One region of the Sinorhizobium sp. BJ1 genome, then DNA from elsewhere that is predicted to be linked to it. Evidence: predicted binding sites of a transcription regulator. Region 1 holds the regulator's gene; the other holds the start of a gene.

Region 1 (3,820 bases):
TCCACAAGAGCGACTTGGAGCGCATGGCATGAGCAATTTCGAAGCCGGCCTCTGCACCGTCACCTTCCGTAGCTTGCCCCCGGACAGAATTGTCGAGCTGGCCAGAGAAGCCCGGATTGCCGCAGCCGAATGGGCGGGGGATGCTCATGTTCCTCCCGGGAAGACATCCATAGCCCGGATTGTCGGGCGCCTCAGCAAAAGGGCTGGACTGACGACATCCTACGGCTCCTACGTCGCGCCACCGACCGACGACCTTTCCGAATTCGTGCGCGCAGTTGAAAGTGCGACCGCGCTCGGAGCCTCGAATATCCGCATTTGGCCCGGCACGCGCCGGCGCGATTCCAAGGACTACAACGCCGCTGAGAGACGCGCTGCGGCAGATGCGATCCGCGACATGGGCGCCGAGGCCGCGCGGCACGAGGTGACCGTGTCGTTGGAATATCATCCGCAATCCCTGACGGACACGACCGATTCGGCATGCCGCCTGATCGAGGCGATCGCCCACGACAATGTCTATCTCTATTGGCAGCCGCGGCCCGGGCTCGCGGTCGAGGAGGCGCTCGCCGAGGTCGCGCGGGTCGGTCAGCATGTGTCCCATGTCCACGTCTTCGCCTGGGACCGGGAGCGTAACCGCTTTCCCTTGGCGTCGGCGGCCGACTACTGGCGCACGATCCTCTCCGCCCTTCCGCGGTCTCGCTGGATCGGGCGGCGATTTGCGATGCTGGAATTCGTCGCCAATGACGACCCGGCCGCCTTTCTCGAGGATGCCGCGACACTCGAGCAAATCCTCACCCCGTGAAGAAGCGGGCGCCGCGGCGCGTACCCTTCTCGACCCCAACTTTAGGAAAACATGCGGTCGTCCCGGCACAAGGATGGACTGGCGAAGGCGGTGAAATCCGCCTATATACTTTGGTTTGCTGGGGTCGTAGCTCAGTTGGGAGAGCGCCGCAATCGCACTGCGGAGGTCGAGGGTTCGACTCCCTTCGACTCCACCAGGATTTCCCTCGCCGGAACACCACCAGAAACTGCATTCGCGCCTCACCTGCCGCGATCGCCTGTCCCGAAAGTAAAGGAACGCCGGCCGGACCCCTGGAGGTTGGTGGCACGGCGTTTACACGGACCGAAACGGACTTCTGGCATCGGCCCTCGCTTGCCAAAGAGCGTGATTTGAGAGAGACTTAGCTACTGGCATCATTGCATATCGGCAACTCCCGGAAGTGGAGAACATCATGCCCCTCAAATCTCTGATCGCCGTCACTGCAATCACGCTTCTCACACTTTCAGGATGCGCTTCGACGGGTGCAACGGGCAACACAACCTACACCCAATGGTACGGCCCCTATCCTGAACCTGATTTCGACGTTCTTAGCCCCGGCGGGTTGCGTCTCGCCTACTAGGAAGTGCTCGTCAGGCCGACGCGCAGGTCCCCCCGGACGAAGAGGACGTTCGCCCGAGGTGCGACGCTGCGCCGAAAGCGCCTCTCGCCAACACTTTGTCACTCCGGTCCGGCAATGCTCCCGGTTGCCGCGACGCGCCTCGACGCCCGGCTAAAGTTCACGGAATATTAAGTGCTTGCGGAACACATATGGAACGGATAGTTTCTGTTCTTGATTTGTTTCGCGAATCTGGAGTGACGCGCATGCTGACCCGCAAGCAACAGGAATTGCTTCTGTTCATTCACGAACGGATGAAGGAATCCGGGGTCCCGCCGTCCTTCGACGAGATGAAAGATGCGCTCGATCTCGCGTCGAAGTCGGGCATCCACCGGTTGATCACGGCGCTCGAGGAGCGCGGTTTCATTCGTCGGCTTCCCAATCGGGCCCGTGCGCTCGAGGTCATCAAACTGCCCGAGGCCTATTCGGCTCCCTCTCAGCCGCGACGCGGCTTCTCGCCGAGCGTCATCGAGGGCAGCCTGGGCAAGCCCCCGCTCGCGCCGAAGCCTGCGCCGACGCCGGTCGACAGCGCGTCCATGACGGTGCCCGTCATGGGGCGGATCGCCGCGGGCGTGCCGATTTCGGCCATTCAGAACAACACCCACGAAATTTCCGTACCGGTCGAGATGATCGGCAATGGCGAGCACTACGCGCTCGAAATCAAGGGCGATTCGATGATCGAGGCGGGCATCCTCGATGGGGATACGGTGATTATCCGAAACACGAGCACCGCCAGCCCGGGAGACATTGTCGTGGCGCTGATCGACGACGAGGAAGCAACCTTGAAGCGATTCCGCCGCAAGGGCGCATCGATCGCACTCGAGGCCGCGAATCCGGCTTACGAAACCCGGATATTCGGTCCCGACCGGGTAAAGATTCAGGGCAAACTCGTCGGCCTGATGCGGCGCTATCACTGAGCGGCTTGGGCAGTCTTGGCGACTTGTTAAGTGTTCGTCTGCCTCGGGCGCAAATATTAGGGCCACCACCGAACTATCTTTTGCCTGGAACCGCTCACGTCCGGCAAGCCCCCGGTCGTTCCCACTGCCACAACAGACGGGACTTACCTCCTTCGGCGCCGTCATTCGGCGAAAGTCGGAGGAAGCACATGGCAGAGGTCAGGAAATCCCCGGGGCGCGATCGTCGCCGCGTTGCTGCGGAACAGCCCTAGCTCACCGAAGAACAGGCTCGAAAGATCATCAAGGAAGCCGGCAATTCGCGCGCGAACGCGAACGCCATGGCGGAGAACGTCGAGAAGGCGTAGAGACCGGTGCGGGCGATAGGCCGACCCGGCGTTTTCGAATGTCCGGCCTTCGGCGCGATTCAAACCGATCGCGCTGAGCGGTGATATTTAAGGAATTGTTTGGAGGCCTCGCCCGGAATTGAACCGGGGTACAAGGATTTGCAGTCCTCTGCGTCACCACTCCGCCACGAGGCCTCTCGTGCTCGGAAAATCGAGCGATGGCGGGCGTTTAAAACGAATCCATGTGGAGCGCAAGAGGGAGAGGTCTAAAAAGGACATTCGCAAATAGCTTTGAACAGCCTGCAAGGCGGCACCGTTGGTGCCTGCGATTTATGGCGTTTCAATCGGCGTCGCTGCGGAGCGTGGCCTACTTCCCCGATGAATTCTGCGTTCCCCGTCGACGGGCCCACCAGACGGCGAGCTTGCGGCGGGCACGGCGCACTGCAGGAATGTCGTGGGACAGGACGAGCAAGCCGAGCGGAACCATCCAGAAGCCGAGGACCGGCAGAAAGCCGAGCAGACCGCAAACAACAAGTAGCGAGCCGATCAAAATCCGCAATACAGGCGAGTCGGGCAACGGGATCCGCCACTTGCCGAGCACGATTTGACGCGTTTGCGGATCGATGCCGAAGTACCTCTTCTTGCCGCCGTTCGTCATCACGCCTCTTTCATCCAACTTCCCAACAGTTGGTGCTTTCTCCACAGGCCCGCAACCGGCACCGTAGATTTTTTTTGAAAAACCGCTTGGCAAATCGACAAAGCATTTGTATTAGCAGCCTCACTTCTGCGGCGCAGATGATCCCTGGTAGCTCAGCGGTAGAGCACTCGACTGTTAATCGATAGGTCGCCGGTTCGAATCCGGCCCGGGGAGCCAGTTTCAGAAAAGGCCTGCACCTCATAGTGCAGGCCTTTTTAATTGCATCTTCAAAGACTTACCGTGACATGCGTACGCGTGAAGCCCCGTGGAGTACGATTAGATTTTTCCATTCTGGGTACTTTTTGGGTACTTTTAGGCCTACAAAGGCAGTGGAGAACCGGCATCCGATGAGGTCGGATGATTTTTCACGTTACGTTGTGAAACATCCAGCGAGCGGCATCTACCGCTACTATCGCCGTGTTCCGACCGTTGTCGCCCATCTCGATAAGC
Region 2 (3,820 bases), on a different contig from region 1:
GAGCTGAGCGGGCAGCATCTCGCCGAGACCCTTGAACCGACCGATCTCAACCTTGCCGCGGCCGTTGAACTCGGTGCGCATCAGCTCTTCGCGATGCGCGTCGTCGCGGGCATAAAGCGTCTTTGATCCTTGGCTCAACCGGTAAAGCGGCGGCACGGCGAGATAGAGGTGGCCGCCGCGAATGAGTTCCGGCATCTCCTGATAGAAGAAGGTGATCAGCAGTGAGGCGATATGTGCGCCGTCGACGTCCGCGTCGGTCATGATGACGACGCGCTCATAGCGGAGATCCTCCTCGCGGTACTTCGACCGCGTGCCGCAGCCGAGCGCCTGGACGAGATCGGCGATCTGCTGGTTGGCGCCGAGCTTCTCGCGGCCGGCGCTGGCGACGTTCAGGATCTTGCCTCGCAGGGGCAGGATCGCCTGATTGGCGCGGTTGCGCGCCTGCTTGGCCGAGCCGCCTGCCGAATCGCCCTCGACGATGAAAAGCTCCGCGCCTTCCGCCGTGTTCTGCGCACAGTCGGCTAGCTTGCCTGGCAGGCGCAGTTTGCGCACCGCAGTCTTGCGGTTGACTTCCTTTTCCTTGCGCCGGCGGACGCGCTCTTCGGCGCGCTCGACGACCCAGTCGAGAAGTTTTGCGGCTTCGGCCGGATTGTCGGCGAGGTAATGGTCGAAGGGGTCTCGAAGCGCGTTTTCGACGATGCGCTGCGCCTCGACCGTCGCCAGCTTGTCTTTCGTCTGGCCGACGAATTCCGGTTCGCGAATGAAGACCGAGAGCATGCCTGCCGCCGAGATCATCACGTCGTCGGTGGTCACGATTGCGGCCCGCTTGTTCTGGGTGAGCTCCGCGTAGTTCTTCAGGCCCTTGGTCAGCGCGATGCGCAGTCCGGCCTCGTGCGTGCCGCCTTCCGGCGTCGGGATCGTGTTGCAATAGGAGTGGATCTGCTGATCGCCGCCATACCAAGTGACCGCCCATTCGAGCGAGCCGTGGCCGCCGGCCTTTTCCGATTTGCCGGCGAAGATCTCGCGGGTGACGGTGAATTCCTTGCCGAGCGTCGCGGCTAGGTAGTCCTTGAGGCCGCCGGGGAAATGGAACACGGCCTTGTCCGGAGTCTCCGAACCTTCCGGCAGCAATGCCGTATCGCAGGACCAGCGGATTTCGACACCGCCGAAAAGATAGGCCTTGGAGCGGGCCATGCGGAAGAGCCGCGCCGGCTCGAAGCGGGCATGCGGACCGAAGATTTGCGGGTCCGGATGGAAGCGGACCCTCGTACCACGGCGATTATGCACCTCGCCGAGTTCTTCAAGTTCACTCTGCGGAATGCCGCGGGAGAAGCGCTGGCGGTAGAGTTTGCGGTTTCGCGCCACCTCGACCTCGAGCGAGTCCGACAGCGCGTTGACGACGGAGACGCCGACGCCATGCAGGCCGCCCGAGGTCTCGTACGCCTTGCCGTCGAACTTGCCGCCGGCATGCAGGATCGTCATCACCACTTCGAGGCTCGACTTGTTGGGGAACTTCGGGTGATTTTCAACCGGAATGCCGCGGCCGTTGTCGGTCACCGTCAGGAAGCCGTCGGCGTCGAGGTTCACTTCGATGAAGTTCGCGTGGCCGGCGACGGCCTCGTCCATCGAGTTGTCGATCACCTCGGCAAAGAGATGGTGCAGCGCCTTCTCGTCCGTTCCGCCGATATACATGCCCGGCCGGCGACGCACCGGTTCCAGCCCCTCGAGGACCTCGATCGCTGACGCGTCGTAGTCGCTGCCGTCGCGGGGCGCCGGCCGCGACGCATCGTTGCCGGCGGCAGGCGCGGCCGGCTTGCGCGGCGCGGCGGCATCGGCCGGCTTCGGCTGCAAAGGCATGGCGGAAAAGAGATCGCTGCTGTCGTCCATGGGTTGGTTAGATCATTCCTGTCGTCTGTGTCGGCAAGGGCATAGCAAGACCGCGGCGCCGTCGCTATCCCTTGCCGGGCGAATCATCGAGATTCTGCCAGAGTCTTGGGGAAAGCGCGAACAAAAGGCGAATTTTCGGATGCTCGAAGCCGATAACGCGGTGAATTGCGGCTTCAGTGTTGCGTAGCGGAGGTGCGAGTGGCAAGGCATGGGCCGAAGCAGGGAGCCCTTGGGTGTCTATGTCCACGATTGTTTTCTCTGTCGGGTGCCTGCTTGCCGCGGTGCTTTTTTCAGGCATTACCGCTTCCGCCGAAGCCGAGCCGTTACGGCCCTACAAGGATGCGTTGTTCGGCTACCCCGGAGTTCTGCGGGAGGAGGATGGCGGCGGTTTCCGTGTCGTCGATTATCAGGAACTCAGGGATATCAACGGGCGCGATCAGATTCCGGAGCGACGCGTCAAGCGGTCCTATGTGTCGCTTGGCGTGAAGAGTTCGCAGGCGGACGAGACGCTGGATCTCGATCTCGGCGGTCGTTCTCTCGACGTCACGCGCGTTGGTCCGGATCGCGGCGCCGCGTTTACGGTCATCTTCATCCATGGGCGCGGCGGTGACCGGCGCCTCGGTGCCAACGACTTCTCCTTCGGTGGTAATTTCAACCGACTGAAGAATCTGGCGGTCGGCAATGGCGGTACTTACTATGCGCCGAGCGTGCGCTCCTTCGATGCGGCGGGCGTGGCCGACATTGCCGCGCTGATTCGTTTTGCCGCCGAGCGATCCGGCGGCCGGCCGGTGGTGCTGTCCTGCGCGTCCATGGGCAGTTTCATCTGTTGGGGTATCTCGCGCGACCAACAGGCAGCGGCGATGCTCGGCGGCATGATGGTGATGGGCGGCGTCGCCGACCCGGCGTTTGAAGAGAGTGCCGCTTACAAGGCAAGGCTGCCGGTCTTCTTCAGCCATGGCAGCAATGACAGCGTCTATCCCGCCGAGGCACAGGTTGCGCTCTATCGCTCCCTGAGGAACAAGGACTATCCCGCTCGCTTCGTGTTGTTCGAGACCGGTTCGCACGGCACGCCGGTGCGCATGACCGACTGGCGGGATGCGCTGAACTGGATTCTCGAGCGTTGAGCTCTCGCGGTCGTCGTTGGAACCCTGGAATGAGCATCGACAAATTCGAACACTGGTGGCGGACGGAGAAGCGGCCCCGCGGCGCGATCTCGCCCGACGACTATGAGGATCGGCTGGGCACCATCGCGCCGATGGCGTACCTGCCCTTTGGCAATGGCCTTAGCTACGGCGACGTCTGGCGCAATGATCGCGGCACGCTGATCGACAGCGCCAAGCACGGCCGCATACTGGCCTTCGACCCGGGAACCGGGGTGATCACCTGCGAGGCCGGCGCTACACTCAGCGACATTCTCGTCAAGGCGATACCGCATCGCTTCTTCCTGCCCGTGACGCCGGGAACGGGTCTCGTCACGGCCGGTGGCGCCGTCGCCAGCGACATCCACGGCAGGAACCATCATGCCCGGGGCTCTTTCGGCAATCACGTCCGGCGGCTGACGCTGCTACGTTCGGACGGCGAACGCCTGACTTGCTCCGCCGAGGAAAACGCCGAGCTCTTCACTGCCACGATCGGCGGAATGGGACTGACGGGGCTGATCCTCGACGTCGAGCTGCGGCTGATGAAAGTTCCGTCGCCGCACGTCCAGCAGCATGCGATTCGCTTCGAAAATTTCGCCGATTATTTCACCCTCATCGATCGCGTCGGTGAGGAGCACGAATATTCCGTCGCCTGGATCGATCAGCTTGCGACCGGTCGCCGGGCGGGCAGGGGTGTGCTCTGGGCTGCCGACCATGCCGACGCATCTTGCGAATATCCGGACATACCCAAGGGACCGAAGCTCGCGTTTCCCTTGTCTCCACCGTTCAACCCG

What was found. The regulator LexA, encoded in region 1, represses DNA repair genes until DNA is damaged. The targets are predictions, from matches to a motif close to TGTTCNNNNTGTGTTCNG.
Region 2: a site for LexA is predicted at 2,004-2,021, ahead of parE (DNA topoisomerase IV subunit B). Genes of this name have one in related genera too.

Annotation. Positions count from the first base shown of each region.
Region 1 is NZ_NWTH01000005.1:454,864-458,683, forward strand. It holds gene CO676_RS10610 (hydroxyacid dehydrogenase) at 1-32, shown strand, start outside; gene CO676_RS10615 (TIM barrel protein) at 29-799, shown strand; tRNA gene CO676_RS10620 (tRNA-Ala) at 920-995, shown strand; gene CO676_RS35190 (hypothetical protein) at 1,230-1,397, shown strand; gene lexA (transcriptional repressor LexA) at 1,640-2,350, shown strand; tRNA gene CO676_RS10640 (tRNA-Cys) at 2,795-2,868, opposite strand; gene CO676_RS10645 (hypothetical protein) at 3,041-3,331, opposite strand; tRNA gene CO676_RS10650 (tRNA-Asn) at 3,473-3,547, shown strand; gene CO676_RS36000 (DUF6538 domain-containing protein) at 3,718-3,820, shown strand, end outside.
Region 2 is NZ_NWTH01000024.1:61,437-65,256, forward strand. It holds gene parE (DNA topoisomerase IV subunit B) at 1-1,887, opposite strand, end outside; gene CO676_RS24905 (lysophospholipase) at 2,127-3,011, shown strand; gene CO676_RS24910 (FAD-binding oxidoreductase) at 3,041-3,820, shown strand, end outside.